2 regions of the Cobetia sp. PS-4MA genome follow, and region 1 is predicted to be linked to the other one. Evidence: riboswitches for the same ligand, from Rfam matches in the RefSeq annotation. Region 1 holds a riboswitch; the other holds the start of a gene.

Region 1 (7,930 bases):
TCCAGATAGCGCATCAGACGGGCGATCAACCAGCCACCGGCGATCCCCATGCCCGCGCCGACCCCGAACTGCAGCGCGAAGCTCATGAGTCCGGCGGCGACCCCCGTCAGCTGTCCGGTCAGTATCTCGGCCAGGGTGATGGTGAGGAAGATGGCCATCGGGTCGTTGGTACCGGACTCGATCTCCAGCGTCGCCCCGACCCGCTCGTTGAGGTGCACCCCCTGCCCGCCCAGCAGCGAGAACACGGCGGCGGCATCGGTGGAGCCGACGATGGCCCCGACCAGCAGGCCTTCGATCAAGGTCAGGTCAAACAGCCACATGGCCAGCAGCCCCACCAGCCCGCTGGTCATGAAGACCCCGACGGTCGCCAGCACCAATGCCGGCTTGAGACCCGCACGGAAGGTCGAGAGGCGGGTGCGCAGACCGCCATCGAGCAGAATGAGTGCCAACGCCAGATTGCCGATCAGGTACGCGGTAGAGGCATCATCGAACTGGATGCCGAGCACGCCATCCTCCCCCGCCAGCATGCCGAGTCCCAGGAACAGCAACAGCAGGGGCATGCCGAGACGAGCCGAGACCCGACTTGCCAGCACGCTCAAGGCGATGAGCATGCCCGCCAGCAAGAAGTAATAGTTCAGATTCTCTACCACGTGTGCTCCCCCGCCATTCCCGGCACCAAGTCTCGAATCACGTCTGCGACGGCCCAGAGACAGTATTCCATGTCAGCGACGAGGCTGCAGAGAAATTTCTCAAATATTCATGGACTTGCGATCAACATGTCAGGCTTCTCGGCGACACCCAGGCCGGGGCTGCCGCCAGCTCGGCGTAGCGGGTCGGACCGAAGGCTTCCATCGCCCACAACAGGGCTCGGCACAGCTCACGCTGACCGTCGATATCGACCATGCGCCCATGACGCGAATAACCGGCGAGGAAGGCCTCACGCTGACTCGGCGTCTCCAGCAACAACTCGATCAGTGCCCAGTCGAACTCGATCGGAGCCCACACCAGTGCCTCCCAGTCGCTCCATACCCAGCCGGTGGCGGCGCACAGATATTGGTCCGCGCGCAGGTCCGGCAGACTCCAGACGGCGCGAGCGGGATGCGAGAAGGTGCGTGATGGCAGGTCCCCCAGCTCGTGGGACAGGGGATGGCGCGCGAGAAAACGCGTCACGCGGGCATTCCAATGCAGCAGCGGCATGGGCTGGGCAAGGGGCTGGCCAAAGCCGGACACGGTGTCCTGATGCAGCCGCCCGACCTGATCTCCCAGCAACTCACAGAAGGTGTCACTGAGATCACTGGGCTGACCGCTGGACCACGGCAGGTGCCAGACGGGCGCGCCATCGAGACGTCCCAGATAGGTCAGCGGCAGCGGAGGGATGGGCAAACGCGCCGGCAACGCGCCCGCCAGCCGTGTCAGGGCCTCAGGTTGCGCCCAGCGATCGGCGCCGAAGACACCGCGCATCGCTCGCCAGAAGGGGTCGTGATCCGGGCCGGTCCGCGCCAGCTTGATCAGGCCGGGGGTGCCGCCACGCTGTCGCCACAACCAGTTGGCACTATCCGGCCAGGCAAGTGCCAGCGGCTCCAGCGCATGCCCCAGATAGGTGGAAAGACGGCGAGTCAGCGCATCCTCCGGCCAGCCATTGGGCACGGATGTCGCGTCTGGCATCACGGGTCGCCGCGGTGGCACGGGATAACCGCTGGAGCAGGTCGAGAGATCCGGGGTATCAGGCATGTTGATCTCCTTGAGGCTGCGATACCTCGATAGCATACCCAACACCGGGCCATGCAGCATAGCCACACGACAGCCACCCCGACGATGGCAGGGATGCAACCGGCGGGCAGGTGACGGTACACTGTCGGCCTGGATGGGGGTGCCCGAAAGTGGGCTGAGAGCCGATGCGTCACGTCGCATGGCAACCCCTGGAACCTGATCCGGTTGATACCGGCGGAGGGAATTCCGGTCACCTGCCCAAGCGTCAGGCGCCCTGCGTGCTTCCTCCCCTCGGCATGCCGCCTGACCACGGATGACACTGTGTCGCTGGGACTCTCCCTCAACAACGCCCGCATCGATTACGCCAGCCATACGCTGTTTCGTGATCTGTCGGCGCGTCTGGATGCCGGAAGCTGGACGGCCCTGCTGGGCCGCTCGGGCTGTGGCAAGAGCTCACTGCTGCGCCTGCTGGCCGGCCTCGAGATGCCCGACCATCACACGCTGGAACTCACCACCGATGACGGCAAGCCACTGGCGGGTCGCGTCGCCTGGATGGCGCAGCAGGACCTGCTGCTGCCCTGGCGCCGGGTGCTGGACAATCTGTGTCTGGGAGATGACCTCCATCGTCGCCCTCGCGATACCGAGCGGGCCCGCGAACTGCTGGCAGCGGTGGGTCTGGAGGGGCGCGAGCAGGCCTGGCCAGACGCCCTCTCCGGCGGCCAACGCCAACGCGTTGCATTGGCGCGGACGCTCTACCAGCAGGCTCCAGTGGTGATGATGGATGAGCCCTTCTCCGCAGTGGACGCCATCACGCGACTCGAACTGCATGATCTCGCCAGCCGGCTGCTGGACGGACGCACCGTGCTGATGGTCACGCATGACCCGCTCGAGGCGCTGCGCCTGGCCGACCAACTGCTGGTACTGCGTCCGGGCCGCGACAGCCAGCAGGGGGCAGTGCTCGACCGCTTGCCGGGGCTCTCGCCGCCTCGCCCGGTGCCGCTGGACCTGCCCGCCCTGCAGCAGGCCCAGTCCGAATTGATCACACGCCTGCGCGACGGCGAGGAGACGCCATGAAACGCCTGCATGCCCTGCGTCATCTCGCCATCAGCGCCGCCGTCCTGCTGGGACTCTGGCAACTGGTGATCATCACCACGGCCGTGCCGCCCTACATCCTGCCAGCGCCACTGGCAGTCGCGGAGGTGCTGGTCCGTCAGGCTCCGATGCTGGCACACCACGCCGGCATCACCTTCGCCGAGATTCTTGGCGGGCTGGTACTGGGGGTCCTTCTCGGACTGAGCACCGCGCTGGCACTGGCGTTCATCCCTCGTCTGCGGCGCACCCTGCTGCCATTGCTGCTGATCAGCCAGGTGATTCCGCTGTTCGCCATCGCCCCACTGCTGGTGCTGTGGCTGGGCTATGACATGCTCTCCAAGGTCGTGATGGCCACGCTGATCATCTATTTCCCCGTGGCCTCCACCGGCTACGACGGCTTGCGCCAGACTCCTCAGGGCTGGCTGGATCTCGCCCATACCCTGGGTGCCAGCCCGTGGCGACTGCTGCTGCATGTCCAATTGCCCGCCGCGCTGCCGGCATTGGCCTCCGGCGTGCGCATGGCAGCGACAGCCGCCCCCATCGGGGCCGTCATCGGTGAGTGGGCCGGCGCAAGCCAGGGCCTCGGCTATCTGATGCTCAATGCCAATGCCCGCATGGAAATCGACCTGATGTTCGCGGCCCTGCTGGTGCTGGTCGCCTTTTCGCTGCTGCTGTATTTCACGCTGGATGCCCTGCTGCGTCGCCTGATGCCCTGGCATCGGGATCGCCTGACCCGTTTGAACTGAGCGCTTCCGGCTGTCAGGCGATGCCCTGACGGCCTCACATTCTCGACACCACAAGGAATACCGCCATGCCATTCTCGCCATCGGCGATCCGCCGTTCCGGCAAGCTGTCCTGCCTCTTCGCGACGCTGCTGACAACCCTCAGCCTGAGCACCTTCGCCCTGTCAGCCGAGACTGGCGCCAGCGCCGAGCCCCAGGCCCCGACCGCCAGTGACAGTGCAGCGGCAGCGGTCACCAAGACCGGGCAGGACGGTGCCACCCTCGAGCCAGACGCTTCTGCCAAGCAGGCTGCCGAGACCGAGCAACAGACCCGCCCCGCCGCTGGCGATGTGCAGGACCCGCAAGCGGCCGCCACCGATGCCAAGCCCCTCACGCACCTCAAGATCATGCTCGACTGGTACACCAATCCCGGCCACGGGCCGCTGGTGCTGGCTCAGGAACTGGGCCTGTTCAAGCAACATGGTCTGGACGTCGAGCTGATCGCTCCGGCAGACCCCAGCGTCCCCCCCAAGCTTGCCGCAGCGGAGCGCGTCGACATCGCCATCAGCTATCAGCCCCAGCTGCACCTGCAGGTGGATCAAGGGCTGCCGCTGGTGCGCATCGGCACGCTGGTGGCCACCCCGCTCAACGTGGTGGTCGTGCGCGCGGACAGTGACATCCAGTCGATGGCCGACCTCAAGGGCAAGCGTGTCGGCTATTCCGTCGGTGGCGTGGAGGAAGTCCTGCTGTCCACCATGCTCCAGAACAGCGGCCTGACACTGGATGACATCACCCTGACCAACGTCAACTTCTCGCTGACGCCGTCACTGCTGACCCGCAAGGTCGACGCCGTCACTGGGGCATTCCGCAACTTCGAACTCGCCCAGATGGCACAGGAAGGCGTCAAGGGCCGCGCCTTCTACATCGAGGAAGAAGGCGTGCCGACGTATGACGAACTGATCTTCGTCGCCAACAGCGACAGCTATTCTCGCAAGCACGAGCAGTACGCCGCCTTCCTGTCCGCCGTCGGTGAAGCCACCGCCTGGATGATCAACCACCCTGACAAGGGCTGGAAGCTGTTCCGCGAGTCCGACCCGGCACTCGATACCGCGCTCAACAAGAAAGCCTGGTATGCCACCTTGCCGCGCTTCGCCCTGCGTCCGGCCGCACTGGATGCCGGCCGCTACCGTGACTTCGAGAACTTCCTCTACGAGCGCGGCATGATCAAGCAGCGCCAGTCACTCGACCACCTAGCCATCGACGTCAACGCGCCCTGAATAGGCGGCCGATGACAGACACGACGACGCCCTGCCGGTTTCCCGACAGGGCGTCGTTTGCTTTCTGCCAGATGACGCGAGGATGCCCCCGCCCCTTGCCTCCCGAGACCTTCCTGTCAGCGCCTGCCATCCACCGGGCTGCCGGCTGACGCCCGCCTGGCCAGACGCCGCGCCAGCCACGCCATCAACACAGGCTGGATCACCAGCGCGACCACCAGCACCGCCACGAGCAGTGGCATGCCCTCAAGGGCGCCACCCGGCGAGCTGACCAGCAGCGCCGCCCCGAGATAACTGCCCGCGGCAGAACTCAGATGCTGAACGGCACTCTGGGTGCTGGTGAAGGCGGCCCGCTCGTGCTCGGCAGGAATGAAGCTGTTGAGCGTGTTCTGCGCCACCCGCCGCGCCGAGGAGAACAGCATGTAGGCACCAAACCCCACCCACACCAGCGACGGCCCGGGCGAATGAAGCAGGAAGGCCCAGCCCACCAGCGCCGTCAGCAGACAGGTGATGGTGCCGGGCCAGACACTGCCGAAGCGATCACACAGCCGCCCGGTCAGCTGCATGCCCACCAGCGACAGTCCGCCTCCGATCATGTAGAGCCCGCCGAGATCCTCGCGAGGCAGATCGAGATTGAACAGCAGATAGCTGGAGAGATTGGGAATCACCAGGAAGTTGCTGAACATCGCGGTGGCGATCAGCGCCAGCCCGAGCCGGTGATTCGGCTGCGCGAGAATGGTGGCGATGGAGGTACCGGCGCGACTGCGAGGATTGTCCAGATGCCCCCGGATCGGCGGCAGCACCCAGGCCAGCAACCCGCAGACCAGCAACGCCAGCAGCGCGACGGCCCGGAATGGCGCCTGCCAGCCAAAGCCTTCGGATAACCACAGCGCGAAGGGCAGCCCCAGCACCGAGGCCACCGAGAAGGCCCCCATCACCATCCCCATGGCGCGCCCACGCCGGATTCCCGGCACGACATCGATCACGATGGCCAGTGCCGTGGCCGCCGCCGGCCCACCGAACAGCCCGCCCAGCATGCGCGCGGCCAGCAGCGTCTCGAATCCGGTGGCGAAGCTCGCGATCAGATGACACAGCGCAGCACCGAACAGAAAACCCAGCACGGCCCAGCGACGATCGAAACGATCCGCATGCCGCGTCCACAGCAAGGTACCCACCGCCGCCGCCAGCGGGTAGCTGCCGACGATGTAGCCCAGGTGGTCCAGCGGAATGCCCAGCGACTGCGCGAAATCCGGCCCCAATGCCATCACCATGGTGAAACCCATGATGACGGCGAACTGCAGCAGCGTGACCAGCGCGATCACCAGACGCTCGTGACGCGTCACCGGTATCGTGCCGTCTTCGTCAGGCACACGGGGCGCCGCCAGCGACGCAGGCGCATGACGTGAGCCGCTCAAGCGCGTGCGACGCGTTCAAGAAACGTCTCGACGGCCTGCTGGAACTCGCTTGCTCGCTCGGCATGCAGCCAGTGGCCGGCATCCAGCGAGGCATCTTCCAGGCGCGGGAAGTGCTCGCGCATTGCCTGGAGCCCGTCGGCCTGCACGTAATTGGAACGTTCGCCCCACAGCAGCAGGGCCGGCAGTTCCACCTCGCCGTGTGCCTGAGGCGCCTCGACGATCTGGGGGTAACCCGCCGCGATGTGATCGAGCCCGACTCGCCAGCCCATGCTGCCGTCCTCATCGCGCACCAGGTTGGTGGCGAGGAACTGACGGATAGCCGGCGTTTCCACATGGCGCGCCATCACGTTGTCAGCGTCCTTGCGCGAGGCAGGACGCGCCTCACGCACGGCCTCGAAGGCCGCGAATATCTCATCGTGCCCGTGTCCGTAGGCGATGGGCGCGATATCCGCCACCATGAGACTGCGCAGTCGTTCAGGTGCCTGCAGTGCGACCTGCATGGCCACCTTGCCCCCCATGGAGTGCCCCATGAGATCACAGGTGGGGATATCGAGCTGATCGAGCAGAGCGATCACGTCAGCGGCCTGTTCCGGGTAGCTCATGCCCGCCACATGCGGGCTGCGACCATGATTGCGCAGATCCACCGCGATGACGCGACGCGACTGAGACCAGAACTTGATATGCGAGCGCCAGTTGTCCGCGCTCCCGAACAGACCATGCAGAATCACCAGCGGCGTCGCATCCTGCTCACCCGCCTCATTGCCCTGTGTGGCTTCACGGGCATCACTCTCGTTATAGAAAAGCTCGACCGTCGTGCTTGTCGCAGTGCTCATCATCATCTCCATGGACGCTAGACAGACCCTCAGACGCTCCCGACCCTCACGCATCGCCCGCGATGGCACGCGCCAGTGCGAAGCGGCAACCACGTGGCCGAGTGTCAGAAAACGCTCATGTTAGCAGACTATCAAGCTACCGCGCGGCTCACCGCGGACTGGCTTCCAGATAGACCTTGACCGCTTGCCACAGGGGGCTTCGATAGCGCTCCGGATGCCAGAGCATGGAAAAATGCCGCTTGAGGTTGAGCTGGGGCGTCTCCAGCACGACCAGCTCCCCGCGCGACAGCTCCGCATCCACAGACAGGCGCGAAAGGCAGCCCAACCCGAGGCCGGCAAACACAGCCTGCTTGATGGCCTCATGCTGCCCCAGCTCCATGCGCACCTTGAGACGCTCGATTCGCCCGTGCAGTGCACGTTCGAAGACCGCCCGCGTGCCCGACCCTCCCTCGCGCAGAATCCAGTCGGCATTGGCCAGATCCTCGTCATCGAGTGCCGTTGCACGTATCGCCAGCGGGTGGGACGGCGGCGCCACCACCACCAGTTCATCCTCGCGCCAGGTCTGGCTCATCAGGCGTGGCGCGTGACAATCCCCTTCGATCAGCCCCAGCTCGGCATCGTAGTTGAGCACCGCCTCCACCACCTGATGGGTATTGCGCAGGCGCAGGTTGAGCTCGGTCCCGGGGTTTTCACGCATGAAGGCCCCTGCCAGGCCGGGCAACAGCCAGGTCCCGATGGTCGCGCTGGCGGCGATTTCCAGCTCGCCTCGCAGGAACCCCTCCTCCAGCCCGGGCTCACGGGCCTCCAGCTCCAGTGCATGGGTCTGTTCCAGCAGCTGTTCGGCACGCGCCAGCAGACGACGGCCATTGGCATTGAGGGCCAAC
Region 2 (7,930 bases), 1.6 Mb from region 1:
GCATCAGGAGAGTGATGCGTCGCGAAGGCAGATCGGGACTGAGGCCACTGACAGACGTGGCGCGAACTGGCAGCTGGACGTGCTCTCGTCGATCAGCGCTGTCACGCCCGCAGAATGGGATGCGCTGGCGGGAAAAGAGTATCCCTTTCTGCAACATGCCTATCTTCGTGCACTGGAAGACAGCGGCGCGGCCTGCGCGTCTACGGGCTGGTACCCGGCGCACTTGCTGGTGCGTGACGAGTCAGGACGGCTTGTCGCCGGCTTGCTGCGCTATCTCAAGCTGCACTCGCGGGGCGAGTATGTCTTTGACCAGCAATGGGCCGAGGCGCTGGAGCAGGCCGGTGGGCGTTATTATCCCAAGCAGCTGTCGGCAGTTCCCTTCACGCCGAGCGCTGGTCCGCGGCTGGTCCTGGCCTCATCGGAGACGGGAGGCCCTTCCCGCCGAGCGCTGCTTGCCTGGTTGTGGCCCAGGCTTCAGGCCGGCGTGGCACCCGCCGTCGACGCAGGCGGGCCCTTGCGACGCTTTGAGCACAGTGGCTTTCATCTGTTGTTCGCGGATCTCGACGAGTGCCGCGACTGGCAAGCCGTCAGTCCGCAGCTGATGCTGCGTGGTGGCATGCAGTATCACTGGCAGTCGCGAGGTGAGCGAGACTTCGATGAGTGGCTGGGCAGTCTGCGCTCCAAGCGACGCAAGGAGATCCGCCGCGAGCGCCGCAAGGTGCTCGAGCAGGGCATCACCCTCGCGCGTCTCAGCGGTGAAGCCATCGGTGAGAGCGATCTCGAAGCATTCCATCGCTGTTACTGCATGACCTATCTGGAGCGCGGACAACGGCCCTACCTGACACTGGCGTTCTTTCAGCGCTTAAGGCGCAGCATGCCCGAGCAGCTGCTGCTGGTGCAGGCGCGTGATGAACATGGCGATCCTGTGGCGGCTGCGTTGTGCCTTGTCGGTGCCGATTGCCTCTATGGGCGCTGGTGGGGCAGTGAAGTGCAGGCGGACTGCCTGCATTTCGAGGTCTGCTATTACCAGGGGCTGGAGTTCTGCCTTGAGCGGGGACTGACGCGCTTTGATCCGGGCACACAGGGTGAGCACAAGATCAGCCGCGGCTTCTCGGCCTATGACACCTGGTCATTGCACTGGCTGGTACATCCCGGACTGCAGTCAGCCGTGGCTGACGCGCTTGAGGAGGAAGCGCGCTGGTTGAGCGGGGCGCGACGCCAGGTGGAGGCGATGCTGCCCTATCATCATCAGCCTGATCTATCCTGAAGGTCTGTCCTGAAGCGCTATCCTGAAGATCTGCCCTGTACCCGTTTCTCCCCTGCTTGTTCCCCCTGGCTGGTGGATGCCCTGACAGGTAGCAGGTGGCAGAGATGGCACTGCGATGACTACACTGAAAACATCTTAATGTTCTAAATTTAGAGGCTCCCATGCTGCTCAAGGATTGTGACTCCAGGGAGTATGACGTTCTGGTACTTGAGGTATTGGCGCAGAATGCCACCTTGAGCACCCAGGAGCGCCAGCAGGTTCTGAGGATGCTGCGAGGCGTTCGAGCGCATCAGGAGCGTCGTCGTTCGCTCGCCCGATTCCTGAACACTCTGTTCGAGTCGCGCGATGACTGGGTCGTGCTGCATGACCTGCGCCTGGAAGGGGATGATGGCGTGATCGAGCTGGATCACGTGTTGATCAATCGCCTCATGCAATTCTGGGTACTGGATGCGTCCTGCTTTGATCTCCCGCTGACGATCTCGCCATTTGGCGAGCTGAGCGCGCACCAGGGCCCCTCTGTCGAGCAAGGCGCTTCCGTCGGGCAGGGCTCATTGGAAGATATCGGGGAGGTCGTTCATAGCGGTGATGAGTTGCGGTTGACGCCATCACCGCTGCTGGCACTCAAGGAACAGCAGCAGTGCTTTCGCCGCTGGCTGGAGAGCTCAGGTCTCCTGCCTTCCAGACTCGGGATGGTGCTGCAGCCACAATTGACGCATCGGTTGGTCATTGCCGCCGAGGAACAGGTCAGCCGGCCTCCCGAAGATATTCTGGACAGTCGAGCGCTGGTGGACCTGCGCGGGTTGTCCGAAGAATGCCTCAATCTGGGGAGCGGGGCGGCCTCCGTCGCCCGCATGCGTGATTTCACCCACCGGATCGACCCGCGTCGTCTGAGGCGTCTCGGTCGTGCCATCCTGGCGCAGCATGGCCCATCACGGGTCGACTGGGCGTCGCGACTCGGCTTGTCAGAACATGCCACCGTGGCCATCCATCCCGATGAGCAGACGGCCTACGCCTGGGCGCCACCCCAGGACCCATCCGCTTCCCCCTCGGTGGCCCCCGTGCGTGATGACGCCATCCCTTCTTCAAGCGGGGATGACGCTCCTCAGGTCACGCCTCGTGAGGAGGGGCCAACACCTTCCGAGACTCGCCGGGCCACTCCTCCAAAGGCCATCTCATCCTCTTTCCAGACACTGATGTCCGGCATGACGCAGACCATGCCCTCGTCCACGTGCCACGGCTTGCAGGCTCAGGACTGGCAGCCTTCAGTTTCTGACGTGAGGCTGCAGGGCGTGTCTTCCGCTGGCGCGAAAGCCTCTGACGTGTCGCACGGCCATCGTGGCATGGGGTCTGGCCATGATGAGATGCAATACCTGCAGCCACGTTGTGATGAGTGTCGTCGCTGGTTGTCCAAGGCCAGTGTGGCGTTATGTCGTAGCGAGGGTCAGCGCGAATTGCTGGGCGACAGGATGTTGTGCCAGCGATGTCGTGCGAGCGACTGAAATCTTCATGACATTCAGGGGCTTGGCGTCTCTGGACAAGAGGGGAGTCAGCCCGGCAGCAGACTCGCAGGGCAAGGGGGTTGATCAATATTGCGTTCCTGATGTTGCAGTGCAGCAAGAGGTGGCTTATGCTGCACTGCAGCGAGGATGGAACCTGTCGAGAATGCTGGCTTGCAGTGAGATCTCGACCTCATGGCTCACAAGCTTGGTTCAGTCCTGGTAGCCAACGGAGCAAAGCTCCGCTTCATTTTCCGTGTGATGCCAAACCCTGGAGGGTGCCCCATGTTCAACACCAATCTTGAGAAGGCCTCTCAGCAGTTCGACGACATGTTCTTCGCTCCGCTGCGTGCTTTCAGCGCCCTGAGCCTCGATTACAGCGAGAAGCTGGTCAGCGCTCAGATGGATCTGACCAAGTCCTACGTTGACACCTCCATGGCGCAGGCGCGTTCCATGCTCGAGATCAAGGACAGCGAAGGCCTGAAGAACTTCGTCAAGGAACAGCAGGAGACGGTCAAGTCTCTGGGCGAGAAGCTTCAGAACGACACCCAGAAGGTGGTCGAGCTGAACCAGGAATACGCCAAGAAAGGTCAGGAACTGGCAGAGAACAATGCCAAGTCCGCCTCCGAGGCCATGCAGAAAGTCGCCAAGTAAGCGGCTGCTGCTGACGCTCTCAGGCGAGCGTCTACAACGCCCATCCGGTCTTCCGGGTGGGCGTTCGCGCGTCTGGAGTCTTGAATCTGATGGCTCGTTGCGGGAGGAGGAAGCGTTGGCACCATCCCCTTGAGCGTCAAGGCAATGATGGCGGTGAGCGGGTAATATCGCAGTGAGCGCGCTGACGCTATCGGTCGGTCTTATCCGGCAGGGTTATCAGGCAGCGTTACCAGGCAGCGTTACCAGGCAGCGTTACCAGATCATATCACCGCAAGTGACGGTCATGGATGATCGAGCAAGGCTCCCCGGCGGCATATGCCGGGAGGCATCAACACAAGGAGTGTGTGATGAATTCTGTCAGTGCGGCATTGGCAGCATTAATGGACGCGGTATCCGGCATGAGTGGGCAATTCGGGGAGGGGGTAGCGTCTCATCTGACGTCGACAGCAGGGCTTCAGCGAGAACATGTCGAGACCCGCTATCAAGGGCAGATGATCGATTTCGATACCTTGCAGTGGCGTGTTCTCAATGACTCCGTGTGTGCCAACCAGCGGCAGAATGCCATGGCACATACCCGCTGCAGCCAGGCGGCCAGTGAGATGTTCGCTTCCACCTGTCAGGAAATGACCGCCAATCCTCCGACCCTGCCCTCCCAGCGTTACCACAGTACGCGGCGCATGGCCTGCCATGCGGCGGTCAGCTATCAGCCCAGCATCGGCAATATCCAGTGGGCTGAATCATCAGGTGCCGATCAACTGGCTGAGGCGGAATGCAATGCTGCCACAGCGGCGCTGCTGGGCAGCAGCGACCTTGATGCCATCCAGTATCAGCGCCGGGTCTGTGGCGGACGCTAGCGGCGAGCGTCGCCTTGGGCCACAATGTGCTGCCACGCCGCCAGTGATTGCCGGCGGCATTTATTCGATCAGTGACAGGTGATAGACATGGCACAGGCCACAGCGCGTCATATTCTCGTTTCCAGCGAAGAACAGTGTGCAGCTCTCAAGACCGAAATCGAGAACGGCCGCGATTTCGCTGATGCCGCTCGCGAGCACTCCTCCTGCCCGTCCGGTCGCAGTGGCGGTGACCTGGGCGCCTTCGGCCCGGGCATGATGGTCAAGGAATTCGACGAAGTCGTGTTCAGCGCACCGATCAACACCGTGCAGGGCCCGGTGAAGACCCAGTTCGGTTATCACCTGCTGGAAGTCACCAGCCGCACGTGATCTCTGGATCACGCTCATGACGTGTCATGAGCGGTTGGCAGCAGGCCATTGAAAACGCCCCGACCAGTGATGGTCGGGGCGTTTTTCGTGCGGCTCAGCGCGTCAGCCTTTCGTGCGCCAATCCCTCTACCTATACCTCCTGATAGAGCTGGCTGCCTTCGCGCTTGAACTTGTCAGCCTGCTCCTGCATGCCGGCCATCACGCTGTCGGCGTCACCGGTCAGGCCGTGTTCGTTGGCGTAGTCGCGGACTTCCTGGGTGATCTTCATCGAGCAGAACTTCGGCCCGCACATGGAGCAGAAGTGGGCGACCTTGGCCGAATCCTTGGGCAGCGTCTCGTCGTGGAAGCTGCGCGCGGTGTCCGGGTCAAGGCCCAGATTGAACTGGTCTTCCCAGCGGAACTCGAAGCGTGCCTTGGAGAGTGCATTGTCACGACGTTGCGCGCCCGGATGCCCCTTGGCCAGGTCCGCGGCATGCGCGGCGATCTTGTAGGTGATGATGCCAGTCTTGACGTCGTCCTTGTTGGGCAGGCCCAGGTGCTCCTTGGGGGTCACGTAGCAGAGCATGGCGCAGCCGAACCAGCCGATCATCGCGGCACCGATACCGGAGGTGATGTGGTCGTAGCCCGGGGCGATGTCGGTGGTCAGCGGGCCGAGGGTGTAGAAGGGCGCCTCGTCGCACTCGCTGAGCTGCTTGTCCATGTTCTCCTTGATCAGGTGCATCGGCACGTGACCCGGACCTTCGATCATGACCTGGACATCGTGCTGCCAGGCGATCTTCGTCAGCTCGCCGAGCGTCTCGAGCTCGCCGAACTGGGCGGCGTCATTGGCATCGGCCACCGAGCCCGGGCGCAGGCCATCGCCCAGTGACAGGCTGATGTCGTAGGCCTTGCAGATCTCGCAGATGTCCTCGAAGTGGCGATAGAGGAAGCTTTCCTCGTGATGCGCCAGACACCACTTGGCCATGATGGAGCCACCGCGCGAGACGATGCCGGTCACGCGGCTGGCGGTCAGCGGCACATAGCGCAGCAGGACGCCGGCGTGGATGGTGAAGTAGTCGACGCCTTGCTCGGCCTGCTCGATCAGCGTGTCGCGGAAGATCTCCCAATCAAGATTCTCGGCCACGCCATCGACCTTCTCCAGCGCCTGATAGATCGGCACCGTGCCGATGGGCACGGGAGAGTTGCGCAGAATCCATTCACGGGTCTCGTGGATGTTGGCGCCGGTCGAGAGATCCATCACGGTGTCGGAGCCCCAGCGGATCGCCCAGGTCATCTTGTCGACCTCTTCCTCGATGGAGGAGGTGACCGCCGAGTTGCCCAGGTTGCCGTTGACCTTCACCAGGAAGTTGCGGCCGATGATCATCGGCTCGCTTTCCGGGTGATTGATGTTGGCGGGAATGATGGCGCGGCCACGCGCGACTTCCTCACGCACGAATTCGGCGGTGATCTCGTCGGGCAGGTTGGCGCCGAAGCTGTGACCCGGGTGCTGGTGGCCCAGAATACTCTCGACGGAGTCGCTGCCCTGATATTCCTCACGCAGCGCGATACGACGCTGATTCTCACGAATCGCGATGTACTCCATCTCCGGCGTGATGATGCCCTGGCGCGCATAGTGCAGCTGGGTGACATTCTTGCCCGGCAGGGCACGACGCGGGCGGTGGTCCAGCTCGAAACGCAGGGACGACAGGCGCAGGTCGGCCTGGCGCACGCGACCATACTCGCTGCTCAGCTGATTGAGCTGTTCGGTATCGCCGCGTTCCTCGATCCACTTCTCGCGCAGTGGCGCCAGCCCGCGACGAATGTCGATCTCGACCGCCGGGTCGGTGTAGGGGCCGGAGGTGTCGTAGACGACGATCGGCGGATTCTCTTCCAGACCGCTGGAGGTCTGGGTCGGCGAGCAGCCGATCTCGCGCATGGGCACGCGGATGTCCGGGCGAGAGCCTTCGATGTAGATCTTGCGCGAGCCGCTCAGCGGCGCGATGGCGGCGGCGTCGACGCGGGCTTCGCTGGCGAGATGGCGACTGCCATCCTTGCGACCGGCACGGGCGCGCGCCTTCGGCGCAGCCTCAGGTTGGGGGGCGAGCGACGGTTCGGCGGCGTTGGTGGCTTGCGGATCTTGAGTCGTGGGGGTAGTGCTCATGCAGGTCTCCTCAAAGGGCGACGTCACGGCAGACGTCATCATGGGAAGACCGTGCGCAGGGAGAGGATGGCCATCGCCGACTCCTTGCCAACAGGTGGCCCGGGAGCGAGGCGGCCGCGGGCAGCGGCTGACCATCAGCTTGATTCCTACGCCGGTCCTAACCGGTTCAGGTTCCACGGGACCCCTTGCTGGCAGCCTCGCCCATTTGGCGGCGAGGTGATGCATGCAGGATCTCAGCCGGTTCCACCGGCACCCCGTCAAGCGTGCTCAGAATTCAATGCGGGCATGACCTGTGCTGAGCGTTGTGCTGGCCCAGGTCATCGTGCTCGCATTCAGGCTCTGATGGCCTGTGGTGTGTCTGGATGATTGGCGAGAGGACCACGTCCCCAGGCCGATGAAAATCGGTGTGTCTTCCGTTCGCGCTGGCGCGGCCTGTCAGGCGACGGCCAGCCACGGATCAGTCGCGATCAAGGCCCATCTGCCAGAAGTCGATCTCGAGACGTGTCGCATCGCGGAAGACATCCACCAGTTCGCCCAGCCGGCGCTCCGAGACCTCCGAGAGCCGAGCGTCCAGCCATTCTCGTTCGGCGTCCACCGCTTCCTTGAAGTCATCGCTGGAGTACATCGCGATCCAGTCCGCGTACGGATTGTCCTCGATCTCGGTGGTGTCCTGATCCAGCAGCCACTCGGCGATCTCGCCGTAGCCGATCAGGCAGGGCGCGAGCGCCACGTGAAGATCGAGAAGATCGCCGCGCTGGCCGCAATCCAGCACGTAACGGGTATAGGCCAGGGTGGCGCGGGATTCCGGCAGCTCACTCAGGTCATCCTCGCTGATGCCCCACTCGCTGCAGTAGCCGATATGCAGATCGAGCTCGGTATTGAGGATGGTGTCGAGACTGGCCGTGGCCTGACGCAGCTCCGCGAGGGTGCGGCTCTTGTAGGCGGCCAGCGCCCAGGCGCGCGCGAAGTGGATCAGGAACAGGTAGTCCTGCTGCAGGTAATGGCGGAAGGACTCCTCTGGCAGACGACCTTCCCCGAGCTGGCGAACGAAGTCATGCTCGAGATAGTCGCGCCATTCCTCGGCGCAGGCACTGGTCAGGTCTGAAAAGCTGGGCATCGACGCATCCCTCGGTGAGCGTGCTGCCAATCCGTG

Evidence for each region. A riboswitch is a leader RNA that binds a small molecule or an ion and turns the genes downstream of it on or off. The one in region 1 is predicted to bind thiamine pyrophosphate.
Region 2: another riboswitch for thiamine pyrophosphate. It lies ahead of thiC (phosphomethylpyrimidine synthase ThiC); the one in region 1 lies ahead of AC26AR_RS05875 (ABC transporter ATP-binding protein).

The regions. Positions count from the first base shown of each region.
Region 1 covers NZ_CM173107.1:1,365,846-1,373,775, reverse strand. The annotation lists gene AC26AR_RS05885 (potassium/proton antiporter) at 1-650, opposite strand, end outside; gene AC26AR_RS05880 (protein kinase family protein) at 772-1,731, opposite strand; TPP riboswitch at 1,857-1,970, shown strand; gene AC26AR_RS05875 (ABC transporter ATP-binding protein) at 2,032-2,784, shown strand; gene AC26AR_RS05870 (ABC transporter permease) at 2,781-3,548, shown strand; gene AC26AR_RS05865 (ABC transporter substrate-binding protein) at 3,614-4,801, shown strand; gene AC26AR_RS05860 (MFS transporter) at 4,918-6,168, opposite strand; gene AC26AR_RS05855 (alpha/beta fold hydrolase) at 6,210-7,046, opposite strand; gene AC26AR_RS05850 (LysR substrate-binding domain-containing protein) at 7,195-7,930, opposite strand, start outside.
Region 2 covers NZ_CM173107.1:2,957,945-2,965,874, reverse strand. The annotation lists gene AC26AR_RS12655 (GNAT family N-acetyltransferase) at 1-1,267, shown strand, start outside; gene AC26AR_RS12650 (nuclease-related domain-containing protein) at 1,429-2,766, shown strand; gene AC26AR_RS12645 (phasin family protein) at 3,049-3,417, shown strand; gene AC26AR_RS12640 (hypothetical protein) at 3,765-4,271, shown strand; gene AC26AR_RS12635 (peptidylprolyl isomerase) at 4,359-4,637, shown strand; gene thiC (phosphomethylpyrimidine synthase ThiC) at 4,768-6,777, opposite strand; TPP riboswitch at 6,904-7,044, opposite strand; gene tenA (thiaminase II) at 7,235-7,894, opposite strand.